4 regions of the Pseudomonas sp. FG43 genome follow, and region 2 is predicted to be linked to each of the others. Evidence: predicted binding sites of a transcription regulator. Region 2 holds the regulator's gene; each other region holds the start of a gene.
What was found. Region 2 encodes FliA, which starts transcription of late flagellar genes. Its sites were predicted from a motif close to CTAAAGTTTNNNNNNNNNNNGCCGNTAA; they were not measured.
Positions count from the first base shown of each region.

Region 1 (3,116 bases), on a different contig from region 2:
GGCACTGTCGCGGTTCAGTTGCATACGCGACTCGGCTTGTTTAACGCCGGTCTGCAACTGATCGATCATCTGACGAATTTCCTGGGTCGATTGCTGAGTACGCGACGCCAGCGAGCGAACTTCATCGGCAACCACCGCAAAACCACGCCCGGACTCACCCGCACGCGCTGCTTCGATTGCTGCGTTCAAGGCCAACAGGTTGGTCTGCTCGGCAATGCTGTTGATCACCGACAGAATCGATTCGATATTCTGGCTGAGCCTGGCCAGCTCGGTAATCGCCTGGCTGGCCTCATCCATTTCCACAGCCAGACTCTTGATCGCATCGGTCGAACGCGACACCACACGCACACCACTGTCGACTTCTTCATTGGCAGAGAGCGCCGCCTGAGCCGCAGCCTGAGCGTTACGCGCCACCTCTTCGGCAGTGGAAGCCATCTCCTGCATCGCCGTAGCCAATTGATCGAGTTCCTGCAATTGTCGTTGCAGGCGGCCATCGGCCTGATTGGCTTCGCCGGAAGTCCGGTTGGTGCTTTCGTGAACCTGCTTCGAGCTGCCCATAACCTGAACGATCAAGGTTTGCAGGCTCTCCATGAAGCGATTGAATTCGCGGGACAGCAGGGCAATTTCATCATTGCCGGAATCAGGCAGACGACGTGTCAGGTCACCTTCACCGTTATTCATTTCACGCAAGGAGGTATGCAAGAGATCAAGCGGCTTGAGCAAGCGCTTCATCAGAGCACCCAGCACAATCAGACTGATGAGAACGCCCAGCAAAGTTGCAATCGCAGCTCGCCAGCTCAGGCTGTTGGCCTCAGCCATGACGATACTGTTATCCAGTACGACGCCGATGTACCAGTTCATGCCCTTGAGGTTGGACAGCGGAGTGAAAGACACCAGCAGGTCCTTGCCTGAAGCGCTGATCGGTTGCAGCCTGTTTTCCAGGGACGGGCTCTTGCCCTCGAACAGCTCGCTGTAGCTCTTGCCATTCAACCCGCTGTTCGGGTGAGAAATGATGTTGCCAGTGCTGCTCATCAGAAAAGCGTAACCGGCACCATTGAAGTCCATGGTGTTAATCGCATCGGATACGCTTTTCAACCGGACATCTCCGCCGATCACGCCAAGAAACTCACCGGCATTGCGCAGCGGCGTAACGGCAGAAATCAGCGTCTCTCCGGTTGTGGAGTCGACATAGGGCTCGGTGAGCACTGCCTGCCCGGTCGCCTTGCCTGTCGCATACCAAGGGCGCGTGCGGCCATCCCACTCAGGTTTTGGCTTCCAGGAGTCGAGGTTCTTGATGGGCTTGCCATCGCTTTGCAAGGCACCAAAAACCAGAATGAACTCGTCCTTGAGCAGCGGGCTGCCAATCAAGTGCTGAAGGTTTTCGGCGCTGTAATTGCTGTCGATATTCTGGCTCAACAGATCCATGAGCTTGAGCTTGGAGTTCAGCCAGTTCTCGATCTGTCTGGCCAGCGTATTGCTCGATTCGGCAATGCTTGCCGAAACCTGATTGTGAAGAGAGTCACGAACCTTGCTGACCTGCGTCACCGACAACAAACTGGTGGTACAGAACAATACGAAAGCAGCGGCCAGACCAGCTTTATGGACAATCTTCATCAAGTCGCTCCGTGCGTTTAGAAAGAAGATTTATCGTAAACAGGATAATGGCTATGTGCAATCAAACGTTTGATTACACAGACTTTTTACACTTCGCCTATTTGTGACTATCTATTTCATGAATACGAAAAATCATGCCCATGCACGACAGAATATATTCATCAGCGACAGAATCTGCCTGTTACAGGTGCTTGGCATGCAGATAATCTCTTTTACATCACACACGGCGCCGTCCCGGAATTCCCCCGCTTAGACAGGAGAAATGGTGCCAAGCAGACCAATGCCGATGGTCAGGATCAAAAAACCGATCAGGAACAATGCAAGCTTAGCCATCTCAGGCCTCCTACAGGAACAGGTTTGCGATACAGCGGGTGGCAGACTCCTCTGGGAGGGCTGCGGTGTGGGTATTGTGAGGAGAGGGTGGGTTGAGGTACAGATTCAGGTGGTTGAGAAAAATGCGGATCAGATGGGATCTGATCCGTTTTCAGGAAAATTAAGTATGAAACTGTAAAAACTTACAGTTCAAAATTTGGTTAGTGCTTACAACTCAAATCGCGCAAATCTTTCATACGCGAAAATCTACTTGGGCGCATATAACTTCAGTACGGTTTAAAAAGAGGTGCCCCGTCAATAACCGGAACACCTCTTCCCCAGACTTACTGCCAGTTAGCAGCCAGCACTGCCTCCAGTTGCGTTTGTTGTGCAGCCGTCAGGTTTCTCTCTGCTCCTGCATCCACCCCGAATGACGCCATGCTGTCGACCAGGTTTTGTACCTGGCTGTCGAGCAGGGTTTTGCCATCGGCCGTTTTGAACTGATCCACCTGGTAGTCGTTGGCTGCATACCAATTGCTTACCAACACCTTGTCGTTGGTGTCGATGACGCTGACTTCCAGATCGTTGCCACTGCGACGGAACCACAGGTCTTCCAGGCTTACATCGGCGCCGAACTGCAGTACATCCGTGCTGCTGCCGGTGTCGTAGTTGCTGATGGTGTCTCTACCCGAACCGATGCCGAACTCGTAGGTGTCACTGCCATCACCACCACTGAGGTAGTCATTGCCAGCGCCGCCATTGAGCACGTCATTGCCCGTCCCACCATAGAGCGTGTCGTTGCCGGCATCGCCGAAGAGGTTATCGTTGCCTGCGTCGCCATATAGCGTATCGGTGCCAGTGCCGCCGAACAGGTTGTCATTCCCGGCATCACCAAAGAGACTGTCATCGCCGTCGCCAGCGCTGATGACATCGTCACTGGTGTAGCCACGCAGGGTCTGGTCGGATGCACTGCCGAGCAATACTTGCGACTTGATGAGCGACTGGTTCCAGATCGTGCCATCGGCAAATTGCAGTTGGTCGATCTGATAGCCACCCGCTGCGTCCTCAGAGAAGTGGCTCATCACTCGCAGGCTGTCGGTCGTACCATTCACGCGAATGATCAGATCATTGCTCTCACGAACGATGCTGACATCGGTCGCGTTGAGATCAGCAAGCTTCACGGTATCGAG
Region 1 covers NZ_JBMDJL010000001.1:257,142-260,257, forward strand. The annotation lists gene ACODS3_RS01205 (methyl-accepting chemotaxis protein) at 1-1,614, opposite strand, end outside; partial or broken gene ACODS3_RS01210 (calcium-binding protein) at 2,271-3,116, opposite strand, start outside.
Region 1: the regulator FliA is predicted to act here: its motif matches at 1,659-1,686, upstream of ACODS3_RS01205 (methyl-accepting chemotaxis protein).

Region 2 (3,116 bases):
CACGTATTCCTGATGACTTGCACCTGCCGCGTCGCCACCAGTTGGTGAGCCGCGCAGTCAGCGTGCAAATGCAGGATGAGCCGAGCGAGGAAGCGATGGCCGATATGTTTGCCGACCTCTATCACACCCCTGGCAAGAGAGTGGGGTAACTGATGGATATTACTGGAATGTCCCTGCATCAATGGTCTGCCAGGCATTGTTCGTTCGCGAACGTGCAGCCCGTAATGTGGTTTCGGTCTACGCAAGACAAGGTAAAGAAATAACATGGGCAGCATGCATCCCGTACAGGTTATCGCAGTGACCGGTGGCAAAGGTGGCGTCGGTAAGACTAACGTGTCAGTGAACCTTTCACTGGCCCTGGCCGAACTCGGCCGGCGCGTCATGCTGCTCGATGCCGACCTTGGTCTGGCCAATGTCGATGTTCTGCTGGGCCTGACGCCCAAGCGCACGCTGGCTGACGTCATCGAGGGCCGTTGCGACCTGCGCGATGTCCTGTTGCAGGGGCCGGGCGGTGTGCGCATCGTGCCTGCGGCGTCCGGCACCCAGAGCATGGTCCATCTTTCAGCAGCCCAGCATGCCGGTCTTATCCAGGCGTTCAGCGAGATTGGCGACAACCTCGATGTGCTGGTGATCGACACCGCTGCCGGTATCGGCGAGTCGGTTGTCAGCTTCGTGCGCGCAGCGCAGGAAGTATTGCTGGTGGTCTGCGATGAGCCTACCTCGATTACCGACGCCTACGCGCTTATCAAGCTGCTTAACCGCGACTACGGCATGAACCGTTTTCGTGTTCTGGCCAATATGGCCCAGAGCCCACAGGAAGGGCGCAATCTGTTCGCCAAACTGACGAAAGTGACTGATCGCTTCCTTGATGTGGCTCTGCAATATGTCGGTGCCGTTCCTTACGACGAGTGTGTTCGCAAGGCGGTTCAGAAGCAGCGCGCTGTTTACGAGGCGTTTCCACGCTCCAAATGCGCACTGGCTTTCAAGGCCATTGCCCAGAAGGTTGATACCTGGCCGTTGCCGGCCAACCCGCGTGGTCATCTGGAGTTCTTCGTCGAACGACTTGTTCACCAGACCAGTGCGGGGCCTGTTCAATGACAGCGAGCGGCTTTCAAATGTACAGCAAGGCTTCCAGGAATTCGCAGTACGAACTCATCGAGCGTTACGCGCCGTTGGTCAAGCGTATTGCCTACCACTTGCTGGCGCGTCTGCCTGCCAGTGTGCAGGTTGAAGATCTGATCCAGGCCGGCATGATCGGCTTGCTGGAAGTTTCTACCAAGTACGACTCCACCAAGGGTGCGAGTTTCGAGACTTATGCCGGGATTCGTATCCGCGGTGCCATGCTCGATGAAGTGCGCAAGGGTGACTGGGCGCCACGTTCGGTGCATCGCAATACGCGCATGGTGAGTGACGCAATTCGCGCAATTGAAGCAAAAACCGGTCGTGACGCTAAAGATCATGAGGTTGCTGCCGAACTCCAGTTAAGTCTCGATGATTATTATGGGATTTTGAATGATACCTTAGGCAGCCGTCTCTTCAGCTTCGACGACCTTTTGCAGGACGGCGACCATGAAGGGTTGCATGAGGACGGCGCAAGCGGCTCGCTCGAACCGTCGCGTGACCTGGAAGATGAGCGTTTCCAGGCAGCGCTGGCAGATGCAATCGCCAACTTGCCGGAGCGTGAGCGGCTGGTATTGGCGCTGTACTATGACGAAGAGCTGAACCTCAAGGAAATCGGTGAGGTGCTTGGGGTCAGCGAGTCGCGGGTCAGCCAGTTACACAGCCAGTGCGCAGCTCGTTTGCGAGGGCGTTTGGGGGAGTGGCGAGCGCGTTGATGGGCGATTTGTGACTTGCAAGAGTCTCAGGTTGTCGCAAGCCGGCTGTGCAGAGCGTTACGTGGTATCAGGATAGACAAGGCAGGAGCCTGTTCGGACAGAGCCTATGGCCTGCTGGTTCAGGTTTCTGTTTTGTTGTTTTGCCAAGCCCGTCGTCGTTTTCGTACAGCCGGGGGTGTGCTGTGCCAGTATTGAGTGAACAGCGTGTTCAGGTGCTGAATGCGTTAAAGACTGCTTGGAGGTCGAATTGGACAAGAACATGAAAATCCTCATCGTTGATGACTTCTCAACGATGCGGCGGATCATAAAAAATCTGTTGCGTGACCTGGGGTTCACCAACACATCCGAAGCGGACGACGGCATCACTGCCTTGCCGATGCTTCAAAGCGGTTCCTTTGACTTTCTGGTGACTGACTGGAACATGCCTGGCATGACCGGTATCGATCTGTTGCGTCAGGTGCGTCAGGATGAGCGTCTCAAAAGTCTCCCGGTACTGATGGTGACCGCTGAAGCCAAGCGTGAGCAGATCATTGAAGCTGCCCAGGCTGGTGTGAACGGTTACGTCGTGAAACCGTTCACGGCCCAAGTGCTGCAAGAGAAGATCGAAAAGATCTTTGAACGCGTCAACAGCTGATGCATGCCGCGAGGGCGCTATGGACAACAACGATTCACTGGGTGACTTCGAGTCAACCCTGAAGAAACACGCGCAGGAACTGGTTGCCAGCCTTGAAAAAGGCCGCTTCGGTGATGCCGTGCAATTGATCCATGAGCTCAACCAGGCTCGTGATCGTGGCCTGTATCAGGAAGTCGGCAAGCTGACTCGCGAACTGCATAGTGCGATCGTCAATTTTCATATTGACCCGAACATGCCGCAAGCCGAAGAAGTGTCGCAGATCACTGATGCCGCCGATCGTCTGTCGTATGTTGTACGACTGACCGAGAATGCGGCCAACCGCACGATGGACCTGGTAGAGCAGAGCACGCCGCTGATGAACGGGCTGAGCGAAGATGCCAAGTCGCTGAGCGCGGACTGGGGGCGTTTCATGCGTCGGGAAATCGGTGCTGAAGAGTTTCGTGATCTGGCCAAGCGTGTCGACGGTTTCCTGTCCCGTACCGAATCCGAAGCTCATACCGTTGCCAGCCATCTCAATGACATTCTGCTGGCCCAGGATTATCAGGATCTTACCGGTCAGGTGATCAAGCGCGTTACGCAGCTGGTCACTGAAGTCGAAAGCAATCTGCTCAAACTGGTCCTCATGGCCAGTCATGTCGACCGCTTTG
Region 2 covers NZ_JBMDJL010000008.1:91,433-94,548, forward strand. The annotation lists gene flhF (flagellar biosynthesis GTPase FlhF) at 1-149, shown strand, start outside; gene fleN (flagellar synthesis regulator FleN) at 265-1,098, shown strand; gene fliA (RNA polymerase sigma factor FliA) at 1,095-1,835, shown strand; gene ACODS3_RS11785 (chemotaxis response regulator CheY) at 2,095-2,469, shown strand; gene ACODS3_RS11790 (protein phosphatase CheZ) at 2,489-3,116, shown strand, end outside.

Region 3 (3,116 bases), on a different contig from region 2:
GCGTTCAACCAGCGAATATTGCGAATTGGCGGTGTCGGTCAGCTCGGCGCTGAGCACTGCCGAGCGATGAGCCTCGTCGGACGTCTGGTCGGCCAGCTCGGCAATGGTGGAGATATTGCGGCTGATCTCTTCGGCCACCGAGCTTTGTTGTTCGGTGGCTGTGGCGATCTGAGTGGCCATGTCCGTGATGTTGGCGACCGCTTCGCTGATGCCCACCAGCGCCTCGTCGGCTTCCAGTACCCGCGCAACACCTTCCTCGGCCTGACGATGGCCTGAGTTCATGGTCTGCACGGCATTATTGGCAGTCTGTTGCAGTTTGGCGATCAGGCCATGGATCTGTCCGGTGGACTCAGTCGTGCGTTGCGCCAACTGACGCACCTCATCGGCTACCACGGCAAAGCCGCGGCCCATTTCCCCGGCGCGTGCCGCTTCGATGGCTGCGTTGAGTGCCAGCAGGTTGGTCTGGTCGGCAATGCCTTTGATCACATCGACCACGCCACCGATTTCATCGCTGTCCTTGGCCAGTTGCGTGACGGTCAGGCCGGTTTCGCCCACGGAAGTGGACAAGCGTTGAATCGCGTCACGGGTTTCCCCGGCAATATCACGACCACGGAGCGTCAGTTGATTGGCCTGCTGGCTGGCATCGGCTGCCCGCTGCACATGGCTGGCGACTTGCTGGGTGGTGGTTGCCATCTGGTTGATCGCGGTTGCCACTTGTTCTGTCTCGACCCGTTGACGCTCCAGCCCGGAAGAGCTTGCATTGGCCAGCGAGTTGGATTTGCGTGCCTGGGTATTCAAGTGTTCGGCGGTGTCCTGCAAGCGGGTCAGGCAGGTTTTCAGCCGTGCTTCCTGGCTGAGGATCGACATTTCCAGACGGGCCTGCGGGCCTCGGCTGTCGGTATACATCTGCGCGATCAGCGGGTCCGAAGTGGTTTGTTCTGCCAGACGCAGCAGGCGCTTGATACCGCGCTGCTGCCAGGTCAGGCCGAGCAGGCCCAGCGGCACGGACAATACGGCGGCCAGAATGAAGCCCCAGTGAGAGTTGAGCCAGGCTCCGATCATGAAGCTCAACTGGCTGACAAGGATGAACGGCAGCCAGTCCTGCAGCACCGGCAGCCATTTATCGCGGCCAGGAATGGCCGACTTGCCTTTATTGATTCGTGCATACAGCGCTTCGGCACGCTTGATCTGTTCGGCGGTCGGTTTGACACGCACGGACTCGAAGCCAACCACCTGCTTGTTCTCGAACATTGGCGTCACATAGGCGTTGACCCAATAGTGATCGCCATTCTTGCAGCGGTTCTTGACGATACCCATCCACGGCTGGCCACGTTTCAGAGTGGTCCACATGTGCTCGAAAACGGCCGGAGGGACGTCAGGATGACGAACCAGATTATGCGGAGCCTTTATCAGCTCTTCATGACTGAAACCGGAGACTTCCTGGAAAATCTCGTTGCAGTAGGTGATCACGCCTTTGGTATCGGTGGTAGAAATCAACCGCTGTTCAGCAGGAAATGTCCGCTCACGTTGAGTGATTGGCTGGTTGTTACGCATGGCTTTCGGTCCTTCGATCCAATAGGCTTCGGAGAGTTATCGGCAAACTTACCTGTAAATTGAGCCTGTTAAGCGAAATGATTAGCGATTCATTGTCATCCATCAATGCTTATCGATTGAGCATCGGGTAGGTGAACAGGCCGAAATGCACCAGATTCAACCCCAGGTGAGTGATCACCGAGGCCAGCAGGCCACCGAACCGATAAGCGATGCCATAACCTGCCCCAGCCAGGCTCGCGAGCAATATCCATTGCCATCCCGAGCCCACATGGGCAAGCCCGAACAGTATGGCAGCGATACTGATGGCAAGTGTGCTACCAAACCATAGTTTGTTAAAAAATTGTTGCAATGCACCTTGCAGATAAGCGCGGAAAAACAGCTCTTCGGTCAATGTCACCAGCAGCAGATTATTCAATAGCCAGAGTGTGCCGTGCTCCGGCCATTTTGCAGACCAGCCGGTTACCCCGAGGGCTATTGCCGTTGTCATGCACAGTACGCTGGTGGCGATCAGCGTGCCGGCTGCGACTTTCAGCGAGCGGGCAACGCCTGTTGACGCCAGTATCCAGGGGCAGAACAGCAGTATCCAGAAGCCGATCAGGGGTTTGTCCAGATTCAGGGACATGGAGAAGGGCGCGGCTTCAGGGCTGAAGCGAACCGCGTCGAACACTTTTGCGTTGTTGAAACCGGGCAACAGATGGCTGGCCAGCGCAATGCCCGTGACAATGAAGGTGGCATGCCCAAGCCCGCGGACAAGCCTGTTTCCTGACTGCCTTGCGCAAAGCCCTGCAATAAGCAGAACGCCGACAGCCAGGGCCGCGGGCCACTCCAGTTGCCCGTAAAACAGGGCAATGGAGTAGCCGAGGCCAAGCAGGCCGAAAAATACCCACAGCCTTGGTGCCATTGAGAATCTCCTGAAGCAAAAGCGGAGATTCTAGGGGTTTCCAGCGGGCGTGTGCGGTATCAATAGATATTGGCCAGGCATCATTTTCACGACGTCAGGACGCAATCAACTGCCTCAACACGTAATGCAGAATACCTCCTGCCTTGAAGTATTCCACTTCGTTGAGGGTGTCGATCCGGCATAGTACGTCCAGATTTTCCTGGCTGCCGTCTTCCCGGGTGATCTTGAGCGTCAGGCTCATGCCCGGCTGCACCTCTGCATGTGTCAGCCCGCTGATTTCCAGTGTCTCCTTGCCCGTCAGCTTCAGGGATTTGCGGTTCTGGTCATTTTTGAATTGCAGGGGCAGCACGCCCATCCCGACCAGATTGGAGCGATGAATCCGCTCAAAGCTTTCGGCGATGACGGCTTTTACGCCCAGAAGGTTCGTGCCTTTGGCTGCCCAGTCGCGGCTTGAGCCGGTGCCGTATTCCTGGCCTGCGATAATCACCAGTGGTGTGCCTTCTGCCTGATAGCGCATGGCAGCGTCGTAGATGGCCAGCTTTTCGCCGCTGGGTACGTGAAGGGTATTGCCGCCTTCCTCGCCGCCCAGCATTTCATTGCGAATGCGGATATTGGCGAAGGTGCCGCGCATCATCACTTCATGGTTGCCACGACGTGATCC
Region 3 covers NZ_JBMDJL010000028.1:52,778-55,893, reverse strand. The annotation lists gene ACODS3_RS24890 (methyl-accepting chemotaxis protein) at 1-1,554, opposite strand, end outside; gene ACODS3_RS24885 (CPBP family intramembrane glutamic endopeptidase) at 1,664-2,455, opposite strand; gene acnA (aconitate hydratase AcnA) at 2,550-3,116, opposite strand, start outside.
Region 3: the regulator FliA is predicted to act here: its motif matches at 1,591-1,618, upstream of ACODS3_RS24890 (methyl-accepting chemotaxis protein).

Region 4 (3,116 bases), on a different contig from region 2:
GGTTCAAGGTAGCCAGTACGGTAGCAGGCGACATTTCAACGCCGTCCAGAGCGACGATATCGCCATTGCGATAGGTCAGCTCAAGATAGGTTGGAACGTTCGGCGCGTCTTCCGGAGACTTGGTCCAGCGCCACATGTCCTCTTCGTGCTCGGTCCAGGTATCTTCCAGCACGCCGCCTTCATAGGAGATGTGCAGCAGGTTGGCATCCATCGAGTACGGGGATTTTTTCTTGCCATGACGCTCGATCGGGATTGCATGCTTCTCGGCATAATCCATCAGCTTTTCACGCGAAAGCAGATCCCACTCACGCCATGGGGCAATCACTTTGACGCCTGGCTTGAGGGCGTAGGCGCCCAGCTCGAAACGAACCTGATCGTTACCTTTACCGGTAGCACCATGGGAAATGGCGTCAGCGCCGGTTTCGTTGGCGATTTCGATCAGGCGTTTGGCGATCAGTGGACGAGCGATGGAAGTACCCAGCAGGTACTCGCCTTCGTAGACGGTGTTGGCACGGAACATCGGGAACACGAAATCACGTACGAACTCTTCACGCAGGTCGTCGATGTAGATTTCTTTAACGCCCATGGCCTGAGCCTTGGCACGTGCCGGCTCGACCTCTTCCCCCTGACCCAGGTCAGCTGTAAAGGTCACCACTTCGCAGTTATACGTATCTTGCAGCCACTTCAGAATGACCGAAGTATCCAGGCCACCGGAATACGCGAGAACTACCTTGTTTACGTCCGCCATGCCATCACTCCACCGGGTTGTACGGAAAACCGTTGATTCTACCGTTCAAACCAGCAAATTTACAGGGGCGCGACAGCTTGTGACGACGAGGCGACAGGTTATGTCAGCCTCGCGAGGAGACAGGCGGGTTACGAAGTGCGTGCAGCGCTGGCGGCAGAAGCGACTGGAACCGGCTTTTCTTCGGGAGCGACACGCTCCAGATGCACATTTACACGGCGGTTGCGCGCGCGGTTGGCATCGTTGGTGTTGGGAGCCAGCGGATAACGCTCGCCATGAAAGCGCAAGGTGATCTGTTGCTCGGGAATCCCCTGAGCCTTCATATAGTCCATCACCGCCAGCGCCCGACGCCGGGACAGGTCGCGGTTGGTCAGGCGATTGCCGCTGTTATCCGAATGGCCGTCCAGCTCGATATGGTTGACCGTTGGATCGGCACGCAGATACGCAATCATATTGTCCAGACGGGCCTTGGCCTTGGCGTCCAGCTCGATGCCGCCGCCGGGGAAGCCAACTTCGGCCTGCTTGATCTGATCGAAATTCATCGGCAGCAGTTTGGTCGTACACAACTGATAGTCGCTGAACGCCTTGCTGAACCTGACGGGCAATAGCCGTATTTCCATCGGGCCACCGCCATCGCGGGTGCTATGACGGATGAGCGGGCTGCGCCCTTCCATCAAACCGCTGATCAGGCGTCCGGCCTGTGCCTCGGAGCTATTGAAAGGAATCTCGCCATTGCTGACACGGACCGAGCCGAGGTTGATATCACCCCGTCCCGGCTGCCAGGGTGCTGCCGCAGCCAGCAGAGTGGCCGAACCATTACCCAGCATGTTGTAAGACGGCTTGAGACGGAATGTAGCCTGCTCACCGGCGCGGCGCACGAATTCACCTACACCGAAATCGGTAATCGGCTGACTCAGGCGACACTCGAACTGATCCCCTTCGACCTTCCACTCGATACTCTCCAGACGTGTCTGGAAACTGACTGCCATGGCCGGGAGGCTGGCAAATACGCTGAGCAAGGCGAGATATAGCTGGCGCACGGGAGGCTCCACTTATAAAAATGACACGAAACAAAAAACTGCTTCTTACGTCGGGCTATCGGTAACTTCCTACAAAACTTGATAGCGAGTGCCTGAGAGAGTCTTTTCCGGTAGGATTCCCAGCAGTTTGACCCGCCTGGAATCCCCAATGTCTGACCGCCTGACCCTTCTGCGTCCCGACGACTGGCACATCCACCTCCGTGACGGAGCTGTTTTGCCACACACCGTTGCTGACGTTGCGCGCACTTTTGGCCGCGCAATCATCATGCCCAACCTTGTGCCCCCAGTACGCAATGCACAGCAAGCCGATGCCTATCGCCAGCGCATCCTGGATGCACGCCCGGCCGGCAGCCGTTTCGAGCCGCTGATGGTGCTTTATCTGACCGACCAGACCACGCCCGAGGACATTCGCACGGCCAAGGCCAGCGGTTTCGTCCATGCGGCCAAACTGTATCCGGCCGGTGCGACCACCAACTCCGACTCTGGCGTCACCAGCATCGACAAGATTTTCCATGTTCTGGAAGCCATGGCCGAAGTCGGCATGCTGCTGCTGGTCCATGGCGAAGTCACCCGCGGCGACATTGACGTCTTCGACCGCGAGAAGATCTTCATCGACGAGCATCTGCGCCGTGTGGTGGAGCGCTTCCCGACGTTGAAAGTGGTGTTTGAACACATCACGACCGGTGACGCCGTGCAATTCGTCAATGCGGCCCCGGCCAACGTTGCAGCGACCATCACCGCGCATCACTTGCTCTATAACCGCAACCACATGCTGGTCGGCGGTATTCGGCCACATTTCTATTGCCTGCCGATCCTCAAGCGCAATACGCACCAGACAGCGCTGCTCGATGCCGCAACCAGTGGCAACGGCAAGTTCTTCCTGGGCACCGACTCGGCACCTCATGCCCAGCATGCCAAGGAAGCCGCCTGCGGTTGCGCTGGCTGCTACACGGCGTATGCCGCTATCGAAATGTATGCCGAGGCTTTCGAGCAACGTAACGCGCTGGACAAACTGGAAGGCTTCGCCAGCCTCCACGGCCCGGAGTTCTACGGCCTGCCTGCCAACCAGGACACCATCACGCTGGTTCGTGACGAGTGGACAGCCCCTGCCAGCCTGCCATTTGGCGAGTTGAGCGTAATCCCGCTGCGCGCCGGAGAAAAACTGCGCTGGCGCCTGCTGGAGGAAAATGCGTGAGTGAAGATCATTACGACGACGAACAGGACGGTCACGGTGGCGGCGGCTCGCGCCACCCGATGGCAGCACGTTTTCGTGGCTACCTGCCTGTAGTCATCGACGTGGAAACCGGTGGTTTCAATGCGGCAACCGATGC
Region 4 covers NZ_JBMDJL010000012.1:46,904-50,019, forward strand. The annotation lists gene ACODS3_RS15540 (argininosuccinate synthase) at 1-748, opposite strand, end outside; gene ACODS3_RS15545 (flagellar protein MotY) at 877-1,785, opposite strand; gene pyrC (dihydroorotase) at 1,934-2,980, shown strand; gene rnt (ribonuclease T) at 2,977-3,116, shown strand, end outside.
Region 4: the regulator FliA is predicted to act here: its motif matches at 1,841-1,868, upstream of ACODS3_RS15545 (flagellar protein MotY).